DNA from 3 places in the Clostridium sp. MSTE9 genome. Region 3 is predicted to be linked to each of the others. Evidence: predicted binding sites of a transcription regulator. Region 3 holds the regulator's gene; each other region holds the start of a gene.

Region 1 (6,190 bases), on a different contig from region 3:
ACTTCCGTCACCTCTGCAAACAAACTGCCGGTGGTGCCGGGCGCGATCGGTATGGTAACTGACGGCGGAACCTGCACGGTGGGCCTCAATTACGAAAAGCTTGGCTATCAGACCGGCCAAATGGCGATTAAGGTGCTGAAAGGCGAGGCAAAAGTTGGCGATATGCCCATCGAGTACCAGGATCAGCTGGATGTTTACTACAACAGCGAAGCGGCTGCCAAAATGGGCATGGTGCTTCCGGATTCCATCACCAAGAACGGTCAGGACGCCTTGGCTTCCGCCGCTTCTTCCCAGAAATAAAGGGTTGCAATCTCCCTTAAATTCGTTTACAATAATTAATTGAATGTTCCCGTGTTTTGCCTGCGCAAAATGCGGAGTTCAGGCGGTGGGGCGGCTCACCGCCTGAAACTGTTATTAATACACGGAATAGAGGAACGATATGGAGCTAATGAATTTACTGGGGGCCGTTCACGGCGCGGTGGCCCAGGGTGTTTTGTGGGGAATTATGACGCTCGGCGTTTACATTACCTTCCGGATTCTGGACTTTCCGGATCTGACGGTTGACGGTTCGTTCGCTACCGGCGGCGCGATTTCCGCCATTCTGACCGAGAGCGGGATGAACCCTTTTCTTACGTTGATTTTTTCGCTGATGGGCGGTATGCTCTGCGGATTTATTACCGGCTTTTTGAATACGAAAATGAAAATCCCGGGAATCCTCGCGGGGATTTTAACCATGACGGCGCTGTATTCGATCAATCTGCGCGTCATGCACGACAGGGCCAACGTCCCCCTGCTCGGTGTGGATACGGTGGACGTGCAGGTGGGTGGCTGGCTGCCCATGCTCTCCCGCTATAACGCGCAGCTTCTGCTGGGCGGCGTGGTCGCGGTTGCGATGATCTTCCTGCTTTACTGGTTTTTTGGAACCGAGCTGGGCAGTGCCATCCGGGCGACCGGCAACAATCCCCATATGGTGCGCTCGCTTGGTGTGAATACCGACACCATGGTCATTCTGGCTCTGGTGCTGTCAAACGGTCTTGTCGGCCTCTCCGGCGCTTTGGTGGCGCAGGTGCAGGGCTTCGGCGATGTGAGCATGGGCATCGGCACCATCGTAATCGGCCTTGCTTCCGTTATTATCGGCGAAGTGCTTCTGGGGCGCATCATGGGCTTCTTGCCGCGCCTGATCGCCATGATCGCTGGCTCGGTGGTTTACCGCATCATCATTGCCGTGGTTCTGTTCTACGGCCTGAAATCGCAGGATATGAAGCTGCTGTCCTCCATCGTGGTGGCGCTGGCACTGTTTACGCCTACCATGAGCAGAATGTTCCAGGATTCTATGGCTCGCCGCGCGGCGAACAGCCCGGGCAGAATGGTGCCCGACAAGGCTTTTGAGGACGCGATCGACGATTCGGACAAGGATCCTGACGAGCCGAACCAACAGGGTTAAGGAGGAATGGCAATGCTGAAACTGACAAATGTATGCCGTACCTTCAATAAGGGCACGGTCAATGAAAAAAGGGCGCTGGTCAATCTGAACCTTCACCTGAAGCCGGGCGATTTCGCCACGATCATTGGCGGAAACGGCGCGGGCAAAAGTACCCTGCTGAACCTGATCGCCGGGGTGTTCCCCTGTGACGGCGGCAAAATTGAGCTGGATGGGCAGGATATCACTTTCCTGCCGGAATTTAAACGCGCAAAGCTGCTGGGCCGTGTGTTTCAGGACCCGATGCGCGGCACGGCGGGCAGCATGTGGATTGAAGAGAACCTTGCGCTGGCCAACCGCCGCGGCCAAAGCCGCACGCTGCGCTGGGGCATTACGAAAGAGGAAAGAGCCGCCTACCGCGAACAGCTGAAGGTGCTGGAGCTTGGTCTGGAGGATCGCCTGAACAGTAAGGTGGGCCTGCTTTCCGGCGGTCAGCGTCAGGCGCTGACGCTTTTGATGGCGACGCTGCAAAAGCCGAAGCTGCTGCTGCTCGACGAGCACACCGCTGCGCTGGACCCCAAAACGGCGGCGACAGTTCTGCGCCTGACCGATGAGTTTATCAAGCGCGACAATTTGACCGCGCTGATGGTCACGCACAATATGAAGGACGCTCTGGCCTACGGCAACCGTATCATCATGATGAACGAGGGCCGTATCCTGTTCGATATTGAGGGCGAGGAAAAGAAAAACCTGACGGTGGAGGAGCTGCTCAAACGGTTCCAGTCTGCGCAGGGTGATGCGCTGGTGAACGACCGGATGCTGCTTTCCTGACCAATCTTTTCGCTTGTTTTTCAAAAAGGCTTGCTTTGCAGGCCTTTTTTTCTGTATGATGGAGAATATGAGGGGAGAGGGAAGCACAATGACAAAACTATTGCTTGGTACTATTTTTCTGTTTCTGGATTACAGCCTTCCGTTTGGGAATGGCGTGCTGGGGCTGCTGCCGGATTTTGTAGGGTACGCGCTGCTCTGGTTCGGCGCAAAGGAACTGGATTCGTACGGCGACCGATTTGAGGACACCCGCCTGTATTCGCTGATTCTGTTGCCTGTCACCGGCATCATTTACGTGCTGGACGCGCTGGGTGTGACGAATTTACTGGGGGTGTATGGTCTGCTGGCGCTGCGGGTTCTGATGACCTGCGCCGCACTGTTTGTTTCGTACTGTCTGATTTTTGCGATTAATCAGGTGGAGGTAAAGCTGCGCCGCCCGATGGATACGGTACAGCTGATGGATTCCTGGAGGGTTTCGGCTCTGTTTTTGGCGATGGCCTATGTTATGCTGCTGGTGTCATTCCTGGCCAGATTCAGTTCTATGGTGTTGCTGGCGGCAGGACTTTATTATGTTATCTGCTTTGCGAGGTCTTGGCTGAAGTACCTAAAAAAGTAATCGGACAGAAAAAAGCCCGTTCCGGCTGAAAGCCGGAACGGGCTTTTTGATTGTTCGTGGAGAGGCATTGCTCTGCCGCGCTCGGTTTATTGAATCGAGATTTCAGAAGAACTCGGCAGAGCCTTTGCGTTCTTCTTGGGCAAGGAAAGTGTTAAAATACCGTTTTCGTATCTTGCGCTGACTTCTTCGGGCCTTACATCACCGACATAGAAGCTGCGTGAGCAGGAGCCGCTGTAACGCTCCTGGCGGATATACTGGCCATCCTTATCTTTTTCTTCTTTGCTCATACCCTTTGAAGCGCTGATGGTCAGGTAATGATTGCTGAGATCCACATGGATTTCATCCTTCTGGAAACCGGGCAGGTCTACCGCCAGCTCATACGCCTGAGGCAGCTCCTTCACATCGGTTTTCATCAGATTCTGGCCGCGTCTGCCATACAGCGGGTTACGGCCGCCGAAGAGGCTTTTTTCAAACGGGTCTTCAAAAAAGTTATCAAATAGATTTTCACCAAAAAGGCTGGGCAACATAAATCATTCCTCCTATCAAATTCTGATCTTCATGCCCACTTAGAAGCTCTTGATTAGGATCTTCTTTCTTGGTACGTCTATACTATAATACGCAGAATTAGCACTGTCAACACGAGAGTGCTAATTTTAACAGAAAGTTTAATCTTCATGCGAAGAAAAGTCATATTTGGGCAGGCTTGCTCCTCAGGCAGGGCCGGGCCCTTCCTTTCTTGCGAAAAGAAAGGAAGCAAAGACTCGCCAAGGCTCCTCCCTTGGAAGGTCTTTGCCTACTTTCGCCCTTTCGCGAAAATAGGTGCTCGCCCCGGCACGAAGGGCAAGCACCGCACAACCAGAAATTCCCGTGCGGGAACCATATAGAAAAACGGTTCTCCCACAAAAATAAAATTGTGAAATAAAATCGCCCGGGGCAAGCTCTGTTGGAGAAGAACGAAATTCGTCAGCGGTTGCCGCCTGCATATTTGCCTGCATGGATATCCAACACCATACGGGCGGGGCCGGCCAGAGCGTCTTCCCGCCGGCAGCGCCATTTTTCGTGGGTGAGCCCCTCTACGGTGTTGCCGTCCTCAATCACATCTCCGCTGCGGTACAGGTAGGCGGCCAGATTATACAGGTAACCCGCCATATCGTTGGGGTCCAAATCCTTACAATGACATTGCAGGTCCGGCAGGCCGATGGGCGTGAGGCCGAGCGTGTCGAATACCATTTCGTCCGAGCTGTTGACGTTGAAGAAGCGTACATTTACACCGCCGTCTAAAAAATGAAGCTCTTTTGATTGCCAGCGGGTGTTCAGAAAATCCTCGCGCGTGGTAAGTCGCTGGCTGTGGGGCCAATAGATGCCGATGCACGCGGGGAACAGCTCCAGAATCAGGTCGGCATACTCCGCCATAATTTGAAAGCGCTCCATGACCGGCAGGTTTGCGGCAAGCATGTTGCTGGCCATAATGGAGTATCGGCACCGCGCAAGCCATTCCTCTTTATCGGGCAGGTCCCAGAATTGCGCGGTGATCTGTTCGTTCCACAGCTCTTGGTCAAATTTGTTCGCTCCATATAGAACCAGCTGGGAGGGAACGCTTTTCTCCTCCTTTGCGTAGTAGGCAGGATGCTCCCACAGGGCAGCCCCCAGCAGCTCACCGGGCTGCGCGGGCATCTTGGGATTTTCTGCGATCAGTTCCACCTCGCCGAAGGTTCGGGTGAGCGCGCCGCGGAATTCCTCCAAAGACGGCATCGTAACAGGAGCCTCAAAAAGCGGCATGAAAAAATAAACGGAATGCCAGTGGTCTACAAATGAATCGGTGCGGTTTTCCATGGGAATGTCAATCCTCTCTATATTTCTCATTCAGGGCGAGGGCGGTTTTCTGTTTTTCCTTATCTTTTAACAACAATTTCATTCTGTCCGTCCCTCGCTCATGGAGTAAAGTTCTGACACATACACCTGATTTGTTGACGATATCAAGGCCAATATCTTGTGATAAAATCTCTTCGAGGAACTTCATGCCTTCTTCTGTGTGTCGTTTCAGAAGCTCCAGGCAAAGGGAGAGCAGAGCGGAGTCTCCATATTTTTTATCCACATGGTTTAAATCAGCGCTGTGTTTGATTAATAACCGGGCGACTGGAATAGCGGCATCAAAATTGATATTTGCGGCGAGATAATGTAACTCATTGCAGCCGTCTTTCGAAATAATATTTATTTTCGCTCCTTCATCAAGCAGATATTTGGCGATGTCAAATTTTCTGCCGATCAATGCCTTCTGCAATAAACTGATTCCGTTCGCATCAGTCTGCTCAAGAACGTCACCTAAGCTTTGAGTCTGCATACTGAGTTTCTGATTTAAATCATCCAGTGAGCCAAATTGGGTGATGGTTCCATAATCTGCTTTCTGTAGATTCATAATTCAACTCCTGCGGCTTTTATGGCAAGGCAAAAGCCGCTCCTCAGGCGGGGGCGGCTTCGGAAGCTTTGTGGTTATTTTTTTTGCAAAATTTCTACGATTTCACCCTGGAAAATGTGGTGGTAATCCTTCTCGGGGTACCACTGGCCGTCGAGGGCAGGATCGATAAACCCGGCAGGGTCAAGCTTCTGGCAGTGCAGCTTGCGGCAGATCAGCACCAGCTTTGCTTCTTGAAAATACGGTGCTTTCGCGTCAAAGGCAGGGGTCAGCCCGCTCTCCTTTGCCTTGTCTACGTCGCGGCCTGAATGAGCGCCGCAGTAGGCCAGCGCTTTTTTGTAGGAGTCCTCGAAAAAGTTCAGGGCATAATATTCCTGTTCATTCACAAATTCCAGAGTGTACCGCTGCGGGCGAATATAGACACTGGCTACGTTTTTGCCCCAGAATACTCCCAGGGCTCCCCAGCTGGCGGTCATCATGTTATATTTCTGCTCGGTCCCTGCGGAAATCAGCATCCATTCTTTGCCGATCAGGGTGAAGGGGTTGATCGACAGGTCTTCCGGCTTGATTTTCTCCAACATTATCGTAACCTCCATTTTTGATTCGTTTCATTTTTATCATACCCACCATATGGAAAAAATGCAAGCGGATTTTGCGGTGCACGAGCCTGACATGGGAATTATTCATTCTATCCAAACGGGGCAAGCTTTTGGGTCAATCTTTGTCGCGAATGGATAAATTGAATAATTATGCAAAATGGGGTTGATTTTTTGAACTTAAAGCGTATAATTAAACACAAGACTTAGCGTGGAAAAAAGATTGATGAAAAAGGAGTGCTACTTATGGCAAAGCAAATCAAGAAAATTGTGCTGGCGTATTCCGGCGGCTTAGATACATCTGTCATCATCCCCTG
Region 2 (6,190 bases), on a different contig from region 3:
TGTTTGTATCCGGCCGCCGGGTATTTTGATACTAGGCTTCCGCAAAACAGGTGAAAAAAGACGTTGCGCTCTCTCCGTTTGCAGAAGGAGCGTGAAATAGATCTCTGCTGTTTCGCGAGAGATGAGTATGAGATGGTTCGATCCGCGCCCGTGCGGCGCATACAAAAAGGAGTGTGGAGTGTATGAGAGAGGTTCCCGTTTCCCTGATCAGCGACGGGCTGTGCCGGATGTTTATCGAGGCGAACCGCGAGCTTTCCGGCGATCTGGAAAGCTGCATCCGCTGCTCTGTGCAGAAGGAGAGCAATCCTCTGGGAAAATCGATTTTGGAGGATCTGTGCGAAAATCTGGATGCCGCACGGCGGCTGAACCTGCCCATCTGCCAGGATACCGGCATGGCGGTTGTGTTCGCGGAGATTGGGCAGGAGGTGCACCTCATCGGCGGCTCGTTTGAGAACGCCGTGAATGAGGGTGTCCGCCGCGGCTATGTAGAGGGACTGCTCCGCTGCTCCGTGGTAGGCGATCCGCTGCGCCGCATCAATACCGAGGATAATACCCCCGCCGTGCTGCACACCCGCATTGTGCCCGGCGACCGTGTGACGCTGACCGCCTGCCCTAAAGGCTTCGGCAGCGAGAATATGAGCCGCCTGAAGATGATGACCCCGGCGGCCGGGCCGCAGCAGATGATCGATTTTGTCACGGAGACCGTCCGCCTTGCGGGCGGCAACCCCTGTCCTCCCGTCGTGCTGGGCGTTGGGATCGGCGGCGATTTCGAGCTGTGCGCACAGTTGGCTAAAAAGGCGCTGTGCCGCCCGCTGGATGAGCCGAACCCCGACCCGTTTTACCATCAGCTCGAGCAGGATATGCTCCGCGCGGTCAACGAGCTGAACGTCGGCCCGCAGGGCTTTGGCGGCGATGTGACCGCGCTGGCCGTGAATATCGAGACCTACGCAACACACATTGCCGGCCTGCCCGTTGCGGTCAACGTCGGCTGTCATGTGACCCGGCATAAAAAAATGATCATTTAAGATCGAACTACTTCTATTTTTTCGGTATTTATGTTATAATACTCCCAGAGAGTTCGGGTCAATTTTCAGGAATATGTTCCGAAAACTCTGCGATTTCCATTTGCAAAGGAGATGCGTACATGAATATCACGATTACTGGACGTAAGGTCACACTCAAAGATCACTTCAAGAGCCTGGCAACCAAAAAGCTTTCCCGTTTTGATAAGATCTTCGATGCGGACGCGGACGCTCATGTGGTGGTCACGCTGGAGCGCAACCGTCAGACGGTTGAAATCACAATCCGGAGCAAGGGCATGATTTATCGTGCGGAGGCTACCGATTTTGAAATGAACGACGCGCTGGATCAGGTCATCAGTGCTCTGGGCCGGCAGATTCGCAAGAACAAGAGCCGTCTGGACAAGCAGATTCATTCTGCGGCGCTGGATCAGCTCGTGACGGAAACGCCGGAAGAAGCCGAGCCTGCCGCAGTCGCCGAAGAAGAGGAATATCGGATTGTGCGCACCAAGCATTTCCCGGTGAAGCCCCTTACGGTGGAAGAAGCAATTTTGCAGATGAACCTGCTCGGTCATCAGTTTTACATGTTCCGCAACGGCGCTACGGGTGAAATCAATGTAGTATATCAGCGCAAAAACGGCGATTACGGTTTATTGGAGCCGGATGCGGAATAATATAGTGAGTCAGCGGGGGCCGCGTCAGACTGCGGCCCCCGTTTTATTTCCCGGGTAAAACACAAAATTTTTGCCCGCTATTTTTTCAGATACGGAGAGAAACACAATGGATCAATTTCAACTGGTATGCCCCTGCCTGCTGGGCGTAGAAGGCCTGGTGGCGGAAGAACTGCGGGATATGGGCGCGCAGCAGGTAGAGCCCCAGAACGGGCGCGTGGTGTTCGCAGGCAGCGAAGAAATGCTGGCGCGCGCGAATCTCTGCTCCCGTTACAGCGAGAGGGTGCTTGTGCTGCTCGGCACGTTCCGTGCCGTTACCTTTGAGCAGCTGTTTCAGGCGGTAAAGGCCCTGCCGTGGGAGCAGTGGATCGGCAAGAAGGACCGTTTCCCGGTCAAGGGACGTTCGCTCAGCTCTCAGCTTTCCAGCGTTCCGGACTGCCAGTCCATCATCAAAAAGGCCATTGTGGAACGCCTGAAGCTGAAATATCGCATCCCGTGGTTCGAGGAATCCGGCGATATGTATCAGGTACAGTTCCTGATTTTAAAGGATACTGTCAGCGTGATGCTCGATACCAGCGGCGTGGGGCTGCATAAGCGCGGCTACCGCCCCAACGCGGCGGAGGCCCCGATCAAAGAAACGCTGGCTGCGTCGATGGCGAAGCTGGCCCGTCTTTGGCCGGATTCCCACGTGTACGACCCGTTTTGCGGCTCTGGCACGATTCTCATCGAATCGGCGCTGCTCGCGATGAACATCGCCCCCGGCCTGCAGCGGAGCTTTGCTGCGCAGAGCTGGAAGGGGATAGATGAAAGCGTGTGGATACGCGAAAAAGCGCGCGCGCAGGATCTGGTTCGGCGTGACAGCACCTTCCTTGCTACCGGTTATGATATCGACGGCGCGGCCGTTGCCCTGACGCTGGAAAACGCGAAAAAGGCCGGCGTCATCGCCCATATCCGGGCGGAAAAGCGCGACATCCGCGACTTTGCGGAAGAGGGCGAGCGCGGCTGTGTGATCTGCAACCCGCCCTACGGCGAGCGCCTGCTCGACCTGAGTCAGGCGGAGGAGCTGTATACGGCCATGGGGCAGCGCTTTGTTCCCAAACGCGGCTGGAGCTACCACATCATCAGCCCCGACGAAACGTTTGAAAGCTGCTTTGGCCGTCCTGCAGACAAGCGCCGCAAGCTGTATAACGGAATGATCAAATGCCAGCTGTACAGCTATTATAAAGCGTAGAAGAGAGAGAAAGTAAAAGGCAGGATTCCACATGGAATCCTGCCTTTTACTTTTATTATCAATAATAATATATTTTTATACCAATATATTTCTTATTAATATATTTAAAATATGTCAATTCATGCTATTGTAAATAAAAATTGGAAAATGTATAAATCTTTCAAAGACCTGTAAGAAAACAATAGAACGGGAAGCGGAGAGGCTTTTGGTAAGCCGAATAATAAACGAATCACTTCCCAAAGTATTTATTGATGGTAATTGACTGAAAACACTGATTCGTATGCAATGGGATAGGAGGTAATGTTACTTACTGTGAATACCTTCTATTCCATTTTGAATTTATGTAAGTTATGAGGTGGGATCATGAAAGTACACTTTCGATGCTTTTTATTTCTTCTGATTTGTTTTATCATGGTATCCTCCGCTTCGTGTATAGAGTGGATAAAAGAAGAACGTTTTTCAGCAACTGGTTCTGCATCTGAAATCGATAAAATAGAGCATTCAGCTTTGGAAAACCCGGCCCCTGTGATTGACTCCATAGAGTTTTATCCTACTGAGGGCTATCTTCATCCTGACAGTGGAAACAATCCTGCATGGTGGTCGGAACTTAGCTTTTTTGGAACGGTAAAAGGTGATTTTACCAATTCGGAAAATGATAAGATCATGAATCAATTAAAAAAGTTTTTTCAGATTCAATCGGTAGTTACGGAGCAGAATCAAGAGCTTTTCGTTTCTTCCGCTGATTGGCTGGTATCGGGAGACGATAAAGAGAGCCGCGAAATTCAACTAAAAGTAATATTCAAAGAAAAAATACAGGAAAAAACAATAGTTACTGGGATCAGAATGGAAGAAAACGGAATTTTAACGGAATCTCCGGTTGGAAAATATGATATTCAGCCTGTTCCTTATGCAGAAACAAAAAATTGCTTTATGTTTGAAAATAGAATCGATCTTCTGGATACGGCGACTGAGGATATGATGCTGACCTACAGAGTAGCGGTACCATCCAAACATCCGGATACGATAACCTTTCACGCTGTAATTTCAGAGGATTCAAACCGGATATCGGCTGAAGCGATAAACTGGAAATATGATGAAGAAGCGACAAAGGATGCAAAAGATTATTATTCAACCACAAAAACAGCGTCGGATATCGAGAGCTTTCAAATATATGCGGTTGATTACGGATAAAAACGAACTTGAAGAGCGCCGCGATTCAGCCATATATTACCGTTTCCTATAACGGAAATTCTTATCACTGTATGTCGGAAGCCGTGTATTTTGATCTAAATCGGAGCGTTCAGCCATGAATTTTACACAGGCCCCCTTTCGGCTATTTCGAAGTCGGAAGGAGGCCCTTATTTTATTCTGGATGAATCAGGTAAAATTTGAGAGGAAAGCTAACCTCAAAAAGCAAAGATAGCAATTGTAAAAAAATTATGAAATTCCGTATTTTAGGAAAAAACCTCTTGATTTTTATGTGTCCAGCGGCTAAAATAAGTCTTAGCACTCGAGGATATTGAGTGCTAAACCAAATCAATCATTTGATTTTTTATAAGGAGGAAATAGGAAATGACGATCAAACCACTTTCCGACAGAGTTCTGATTAAAATGGAAGAGGCAGAGGAAACCACAAAGAGCGGTATCCTGCTGGCCGGTTCCGCAAAAGAGAAGCCCCAGATCGCGTCTGTTATCGCGGTCGGCCCCGGCGGTATGGTAGACGGCAAAGAGGTTACCATGTACGTAAAGGTGGGCGATAAGGTCATCAGCAGCAAATATGCCGGAACAGAAGTGAAGATCGACGGCGAAGAGTACACCATTGTACGGCAGTCGGATATTCTTGCTGTTGTGGAATGATTTTTCATTTTGATTCAGAAATTTAGGAGGAATGCAGTATGGCAAAGCAGATTATTTTCGACGTGGAAGCCAGAAAAGCTCTGATGAGCGGCGTAAACCAGCTGGCCGATACCGTTAAGATTACCCTGGGCCCGAAAGGCCGCAACGTGGTGCTCGATAAGAAGTTCGGCGCTCCGCTGATCACCAACGACGGCGTAACCATCGCCAAAGAGATCGAGCTCGAGGATGCCTTTGAGAACATGGGCGCACAGCTCGTCAAAGAGGTTGCGATCAAAACCAACGACGTGGCCGGCGACGGTACCACCACCGCCACTCTGCTGGCACAGGCTCTGGTCCGCGAGGGCATGAAGAATCTGGCTGCAGGCGCTAACCCCATGATCCTGCGCAAGGGAATGCAGAAAGCGGTTGACGCTGCTGTCAAAGCGATCATCGACAATTCCAAAAAGGTTTCCGGCTCCGACGATATCGCGAGAGTGGCTACCGTTTCCTCTGCGGATGAATTCATCGGCAAGCTGATCGCGGAAGCGATGGAAAAGGTCAGCTCTGACGGCGTAATCACCGTGGAAGAGTCCAAGACTGCCGAGACATACTCCGAGGTTGTAGAAGGCATGCAGTTTGACCGCGGCTATATCACCCCTTATATGGTAACTGATACCAATAAGATGGAGGCCGTAATCGACGACGCCTATATCCTCATTACCGATAAGAAGATTTCTAACATTCAGGAGATTCTGCCCCTGCTCGAGAGTATCGTACAGTCCGGCAAGAAGCTCGTGATGATCGCTGAGGACATCGAGGGCGAGGCGCTGACCACCCTGATCCTCAACAAGCTGCGCGGCACCTTTACCTGCGTTGGCGTAAAGGCCCCCGGCTTTGGCGACAGAAGAAAAGATATGCTGCGCGATATTGCGGTTCTGACTGGCGGCCAGGTGATCTCTGAAGAGCTTGGCCTGGAGCTGAAGGACACCACGATTGCTCAGCTGGGCCGTGCCCGTCAGGTGAAGGTGGACAAAGAGAACACCATCATCGTAGACGGTGCCGGTAACTCCGATGAAATCAAGGACAGAGTGGCTCAGATCCGCGCTCAGCTCGAGACCACTACCTCCGACTTCGACCGTGAGAAGCTGCAGGAGCGCCTGGCGAAGCTTGCCGGCGGTGTTGCGGTCATCAAGGTCGGCGCCGCTACCGAAGTGGAAATGAAAGAGAAGAAGCTGCGCATTGAAGATGCTCTGGCGGCAACCAAGGCTGCTGTGGAAGAGGGCATCGTGGCCGGCGGCGGCGTTGCGTTCATCAACGCGATTCCCGCGGCGGAGAAGCTGCTGGAAAGCACGGAAGGCGACGAAAAGACCGGCGTGCAGATCGTTCTGAAAGCTCTGGAAGAACCCGTGCGTCAGATTGCCGTGAACGCGGGC
Region 3 (6,190 bases):
TTCACGATGCCGTTGGCATCCAGATCAAAGGTAACCTCGATCTGGGGGATTCCGCGGGGGGCGGGAGCGATGCCGTCGAGCTTAAACAGGCCCAGCTGCTTGTTGTCGCGGGCAAATTCACGCTCGCCCTGCAGCACGTTGACCTCTACCTGGGTCTGGCCGTCCGCAGCGGTGGAGAACACCTGGCTCTTCTTGGTCGGAATCGTGGTGTTGCGCTCAATGATTTTGGTCATGATGCCGCCCATGGTCTCAACGCCCAAAGAAAGGGGAGTAACGTCCAGCAGCAGCAGGCCCTGAACCTCGCCGCCCAGAACGCCGGCCTGCAGCGCGGCGCCGATCGCAACGCACTCATCGGGGTTGATGCCCTTGAACGGGTCTTTGCCGGTCAGGCTCTTGACCGCATCCTGTACCGCGGGGATTCTGGAAGAACCGCCGACCATCAGCACCTTGCTGATGTCGGAAATCTGCAGGCCGGAATCCTGCAGCGCCTGGCGCACGGGGCCCATGGTCTTTTCTACCAGATCAGCGGTCAGCTCGTTGAACTTCGCGCGGGAAAGGGTCAAATCCAGGTGCTTCGGGCCGGTTGCGTCCGCCGTGATGAACGGCAGGTTGATGGAAGCGGAGGTCATGCCGGAAAGCTCGATCTTCGCCTTTTCAGCAGCTTCCTTCAGGCGCTGCATCGCCATTTTGTCGCCGCTCAGATCAATGCCGGCTTCCCTCTTGAAGCTGTCGACCATCCAGTCCATGACGCGCTTGTCGAAATCGTCGCCGCCAAGGCGATTGTTGCCGGCAGTGGCGAGAACCTCCTGTACACCGTCGCCCATCTCGATGATGGACACATCGAACGTACCACCGCCCAGATCGTATACCATGACCTTCTGGTCGTTGCCCTTGTCAATTCCATAGGAAAGAGCCGCGGCCGTCGGTTCGTTGATGATTCTCTTGACATCCAGACCGGCAATCTTGCCGGCGTCCTTTGTCGCCTGACGCTGTGCGTCGGTAAAGTAAGCGGGAACAGTGATGACCGCGGAGGTAACCGGTTCGCCCAGGTACGCTTCTGCGTCCGCCTTCAGCTTTTGCAGGATCATCGCAGAGATTTCCTGCGGGGTGTAGCTCTTGCCGTCGATATTCACCTTGTAAGAGGAGCCCATTTCTCTTTTAATGGAAGAAATGGTGCGCTCGGGGTTGGTGATGGCCTGGCGCTTTGCCACCTGACCCACCATGCGCTCGCCGGTTTTGGAAAACGCCACAACAGACGGAGTGGTGCGCGCGCCTTCCGCGTTTGGAATAACGACAGGCTCGCCGCCTTCGATAACAGCTACGCAGGAGTTGGTTGTTCCTAAGTCGATACCAATTGTTTTTGCCATACTTATTACCTCCAAAAAGTTAGGTTATTATTTTTATAAAATCAAGCCGAACCGATTCGGCAACCGCCGTTAAATCGCGGCGGATTCTTCTGATCAGACCGTCAGTTGGCCACTTGAACCATCGCGTGGCGGATAATGCGATCGCCAATGCGGTAACCCTTTTGCAGCACCTCGGCAACGACATTCTCGCCCAGATTTTCATCCTCAATATGAGAGACGGCATTGTGTACCTCGGGATCAAACGGTTCGCCCTGCTGACCGATCGCCGTAACGCCCATTTTCTCGAGCGTGCCGTTCAGCTGGGTGAGAACCATTTCAACGCCCTTGCGAAAATCCTCCACGGTGCCGCCCTGCTGAGCCAGCGCGCGCTCCAGATTGTCGCAGACCGGCAGAACCTTTTCAATGGTATCCGCCGCGGCGTCTGTATAAACCATTGTTTTCTCGCGCTCGGTGCGCTTGCGGTAGTTATCGTATTCCGCCGCGGTGCGCAAAAGCAGGTCCTTCTGCTTTGCAAGATCGGCTGCGGACTGCTCAAGCTGCTCCTGCAGCTTTTTCAGCTGTGCGTCTCCCGGCGTTTCCGCCTGCGGCTGCTCCGCCGCGTTACAATCCTTTTCTTTCTCTGTCTCTGCGGCCTGTTCGGCCTGCTGCTCCGCCTTTTTCGCGGCATCCTGTTTGCTCAAGGAGATTGCCCCTTTCCGCTGCCGTCCCGCGGCAGCCCGTCATTCTATTAGTTCAATTTTGAATTGATTGATTATTCCTCCTGACGAAGCTCCGTCAGAAGTCGCCCCACTGTGTGAGACAGGTAATCCAGCTTGCCGATCAGCCCCGCGTAATCCATGCGGGTGGGGCCGATGATGCCGATTGCACCGGCGCGCTGGCCGTCAATTGCATACTGCGCCACAATAATGCTCGATTCCCGCAGCTCGGGATGCCGGGTTTCATCTCCGATCATCACGCGAACCTCTTTCTGCGGCTGCAGAAGAAGCTCCGCCAAATCCTGCGGACGCTCCAGAAAATCCATCACTCTGCGGGCGTTGCCGCGTTCAAACTCGGGGTGGAACAGCAGGTTCATCTGCCCGTTGAGGCGAACCTCCGGTTCAACGGATTCCTGCGCGGCCTCCAGCAGCGCCATCAGCGCCGAGGACATCATCACCGTCAGATCGCCGAGAGAAGCGGCCAGGGTCTGAATATACGCCGGGGTGACGGCGGCCACGGGCACGCCGGCCAGGCGTTCGTTGAGCACGCGGAAAAATACCCGCAGAATCTCGGGGGATAAATCGAATTCGCAGCGAAAAATCTGGTGCTTCATCGTGCCCGCCGAGGTCAGCAGAATCAGCATGGCGGTTCTGCGGCTCGTCTGCACAAACTGCAGCGCGCGAATGTCCGCTTTTTTGCCCGACGGAGCGGTGGAAACCGCCGCAAAGCGGGTCAGCCCCGCCAGCATATGCGATACGCCCTCCAGCAGCTTCTGCTGGTCGTATGCGCTCGAAAACAGCATTCCCTCCAAATACCGCTGCTCTTCCTGTGTGACGGGTTTGAGACTCATCACACAGTCGATATATACGCGGTAGCCCTTCTGGGAAGGAATCCGCCCGGCGGAGGTATGCGGCTGCTCTAAAAGCCCGATCTCTGCGAGATCGGCCATTTCATTTCTTACCGTGGCGGAGGAAACGCCCAAATCGGCGGCCAGCGCTTTCGACCCGACCGGCTCGCCGGTTTTTACATAAGCATCTACAATTGCCGCCAGCACCTTCAGTTTTCTATCGCTCAGCTCCATTCCTCCCACCTCATTTTCAGATTTTAGCACTCTATGCTTTTGAGTGCTAACTCCTATTTAATAATTTATCATTCCGGGCCGGTATTGTCAAGATTTCAAATGTAAATTAATTATTAATGTGTACCGGAAAAGCCGCAACATTCCCGGATTTCCGCCAAATTGGCAAATTTTCGTTGCAGGCTGAGCCCGGCAGGTGAAACCTGCACATAAGTCGCGGGATAGCCTGCGGGAAAATAGCTTTTCTCATCGCGCAGGCGAAATTTTTTTAAAATAAAATTTTTTGCAGATTTCTCACGGCGCGGAAAATTCTGCTGGCGCAGGGCCTGCCCCGGCCCGAGGGACAAGCCTGCATCGCAGAATTTCCTGTGCGGGAAACCGCAGAAAAAACCTATTTCACCGCAAAGCCATAAAATAATAAAAAATTTAAATGTAAACTCACCTGAGTCTATTGACTTATTGTGCGCACACAAGTTATAATTATTGTGCGCACTATAAAGAGGTGAGAAAATGGCGCAAAAAAAACTTGGCCGTCCGCCGTCGGACGATTCCAAGAAAGACAGAATCTTTGTAAGGGTGGATAAAGAAACAAAAGAGAAGCTGGCAGAATGTACACAAAAGCTCGATCTCACCCTTTCAGAAGTTGTCCGCAAAGGAATCGATCTGGTGCATGACAGCCTGAAAAAATGAAAGGAAGCGGCGACAACTCAACAAAGTAATCCGCCACTTCCTCCAAACCAACAGATGCCCGAAAGCACATGCGGCGTAAATAGTATAACATGCGCTGTCAGCCCTTTCAAGGCATCGTTGGGAACCACAAAAAGGGAGCACAAATTCATCTTGACTTTTCGAGGTGGGTAAGTTAAGGTATTAGTGACCCCGAAAAGTGAGGTGATTCCTTGGGGAAGAAAAAAATGGGGCGTCCAACCGATAACCCTAAGAATGTATCTGTTAAGTTTTTAGCCGACGATGAAACGTTTGAAAAACTAAAGGAAAGCAGCGAGAAGCTGCAAATTTCCAGAGCAGAAGTAATTCGCAGGGGCATTCATAAGGTACATGACGACCTCGATAAAAAATGAAAGGAAGCGGCGCTTCCCTACGAAAACAAACGCCACTTCCCCCAAACCAACAGATGCCCGAAAGCACATGCGGCGTAAATATTATAGCATGCGCTGTCGATCCTTTCAAGGCATCGTTGGAAATGAAGAAAGGATGATTTTAATGACAAGCATTTTAGAAGAATTCGCTTACGGCAACCTATCGCCGGAGGTATGCGCTTTCCGGCACGATTCCGAATACGAGGAGGTCCTGCGGGTACTGTCCCTAAATGAGGAGCGCCTTCTTGCAAGGCTGAACGAGGAGGACAAAAACGTATTTGAAAACTACGTGGGCGCCCAAGGGGAGCTGAACAGGCTCACGGCGGTCGGCAACCTGATTTACGGCTACCGGCTCGGCCTTACCATGACGGCGGAAGCTTTTGTCGGCATGGACGATTTGATTTTCGGCAAAACGGACAACTAGGATAAAACAGATACAAAAATCCCTCGGGCCACAAATAACATAAAAAGGCCGCCGGTATCACCGGCGACCTTTCCCCTTTCACACACATTTCTCAAACAAATCGGAACAGAAAACGCAGGGTTAATTCCCGCGAACTTCCGTGGGCGTTTTGCCATAGTATTTTTTAAAGCAGACTGAAAAATAGCGCTGGTTGTTGAAGCCCGTCTGCTCCGCAATCTCCTGAATTTTCAGCTTGGCGGCGGGGTCCTGCAAAAGCTTCAGGGCTTTTTCCATGCGGATACGCGTCAGATACTCCACAAAGGATTCCCCGGACTGCTGCCGGAAAATCTGGCGCAGATAATTGGAGCTGATATACAGCACCGAGGCAACGTCGTCAATGTTGAAGCTGCTGTCGGCAATATGGTCGCTGATGATGTGCTTGGCTCGGTTGACGAGAGAATGCCCCTTCTCCTGGTTGAGCTTCTGGTAGCGCGAAACAACGTTGCAGATGAACAGCTTGAACCAGCTCAGGCAGCTTTCCAGATCCTCCGTGGCGAACAGGCCGTCGAAATGGACGGGCAAATCCGCTTTTTCCGCATAGGTGACCTGAAGCTCCCGCAAAATCAGTACCGTCAACTTTAGAAAATACGTTTTGATATACTCGAATTTCACATTGTCAAAGCTGGCCGCCTGCTCCGCCATGCGGTCGATCAGCTCAAGACAATGGCTGTAAGACTGATATTTCACGCTTTGCAGCAGGTTCCTTTCCAGCTCGCTGTCCATCCGGAACTCCTGGTCCAGATTGGGAGAAATATCCTCATAATTGCGGATGGAATCCGCGGGCTGCCCCACGTCGGACAAAAGCGTGTTGACCGCCTCCCGGTAGGAAGAGCGAATTCCCTCGGCGCTGTTGTACTGGCGCCCGAGCGCGCCGCTCACCAGCAGGCCGGTATATTTTTTCGCGCTGGCCAAAAATTTGTTCAGGGAGGCGTTGGCCGCGCGGAACAGCCGGTTGGTGTCGGGGTCGTCGGAAACGAGGATCAAAACCTCGTCCGAGCTGCCGAGCATTCTGTGATACACGCGTATTTCGGGCGGAAAGACAGTGTCGATCACAGCCGGAAAGAAGTTGGCGAACTGCTCCGCCTCACTCTGGTATTCCTGCGCGTGGGCTCTTACCTTCAAAACCGCCACGGTATAGCTTTTGCCCGTCAGGTCCAGATCGACCAGCCGGGCCTTTTCCAGAATCCGCTCCCCGCTCAGCTCCTCGTGCAGAATGGAATGAAAAAACCGCTCCCGCAGAATGGGAAGATTCTTCTGGTACTTGTTCATCATCTCGTTGATGTTATTCAAAAACGTGTCGTGCTGAATGATTTCATCCAGCAGCTTCTGGGTGATCTGTTTGATCTGCGCCGGCAGAATCGGCTTGATCAGATAATCCCCCACGCCCAGACGCACGGCGTTCTGCGCGTAGGAAAAGTTCTCGTGCGCGCTGATGATGACCACCTTCGGCGAATACCCGTTCTGGTGCAGCGTCTGAATCAGCTCCAGC

What was found. The regulator HrcA, encoded in region 3, represses chaperone genes, less so after heat shock. The targets are predictions, from matches to a motif close to TGTTAGCACTCNNNNNNNNNGAGTGCTAACA.
Region 1: the regulator HrcA is predicted to act here: its motif matches at 3,487-3,517, upstream of HMPREF1141_RS02975 (Hsp20/alpha crystallin family protein).
Region 2: the regulator HrcA is predicted to act here: its motif matches at 4,423-4,453, upstream of HMPREF1141_RS15170 (co-chaperone GroES).

The regions. Positions count from the first base shown of each region.
Region 1 is NZ_AKFU01000013.1:47,986-54,175, reverse strand. Features, by position in the region: gene HMPREF1141_RS02995 (ABC transporter substrate-binding protein) at 1-300, shown strand, start outside; gene HMPREF1141_RS02990 (ABC transporter permease) at 440-1,444, shown strand; gene HMPREF1141_RS02985 (ATP-binding cassette domain-containing protein) at 1,457-2,251, shown strand; gene HMPREF1141_RS02980 (hypothetical protein) at 2,340-2,864, shown strand; gene HMPREF1141_RS02975 (Hsp20/alpha crystallin family protein) at 2,951-3,391, opposite strand; gene HMPREF1141_RS02970 (DUF4261 domain-containing protein) at 3,828-4,697, opposite strand; gene HMPREF1141_RS02965 (ankyrin repeat domain-containing protein) at 4,705-5,280, opposite strand; gene HMPREF1141_RS02960 (flavin reductase) at 5,355-5,858, opposite strand; gene HMPREF1141_RS02955 (argininosuccinate synthase) at 6,120-6,190, shown strand, end outside.
Region 2 is NZ_AKFU01000051.1:91,214-97,403, forward strand. Features, by position in the region: gene HMPREF1141_RS15145 (amidohydrolase) at 1-29, shown strand, start outside; gene HMPREF1141_RS15150 (fumarate hydratase) at 183-1,025, shown strand; gene raiA (ribosome-associated translation inhibitor RaiA) at 1,145-1,693, shown strand; gene HMPREF1141_RS15160 (class I SAM-dependent RNA methyltransferase) at 1,800-2,921, shown strand; gene HMPREF1141_RS15165 (hypothetical protein) at 3,285-4,112, shown strand; gene HMPREF1141_RS15170 (co-chaperone GroES) at 4,494-4,778, shown strand; gene groL (chaperonin GroEL) at 4,817-6,190, shown strand, end outside.
Region 3 is NZ_AKFU01000039.1:45,739-51,928, forward strand. Features, by position in the region: gene dnaK (molecular chaperone DnaK) at 1-1,367, opposite strand, end outside; gene grpE (nucleotide exchange factor GrpE) at 1,469-2,047, opposite strand; gene hrcA (heat-inducible transcriptional repressor HrcA) at 2,119-3,144, opposite strand; gene HMPREF1141_RS17375 (hypothetical protein) at 3,258-3,614, opposite strand; gene HMPREF1141_RS12075 (CopG family transcriptional regulator) at 3,652-3,831, shown strand; gene HMPREF1141_RS12080 (hypothetical protein) at 4,041-4,220, shown strand; gene HMPREF1141_RS12085 (DUF6809 family protein) at 4,363-4,662, shown strand; gene HMPREF1141_RS12090 (response regulator) at 4,783-6,190, opposite strand, start outside.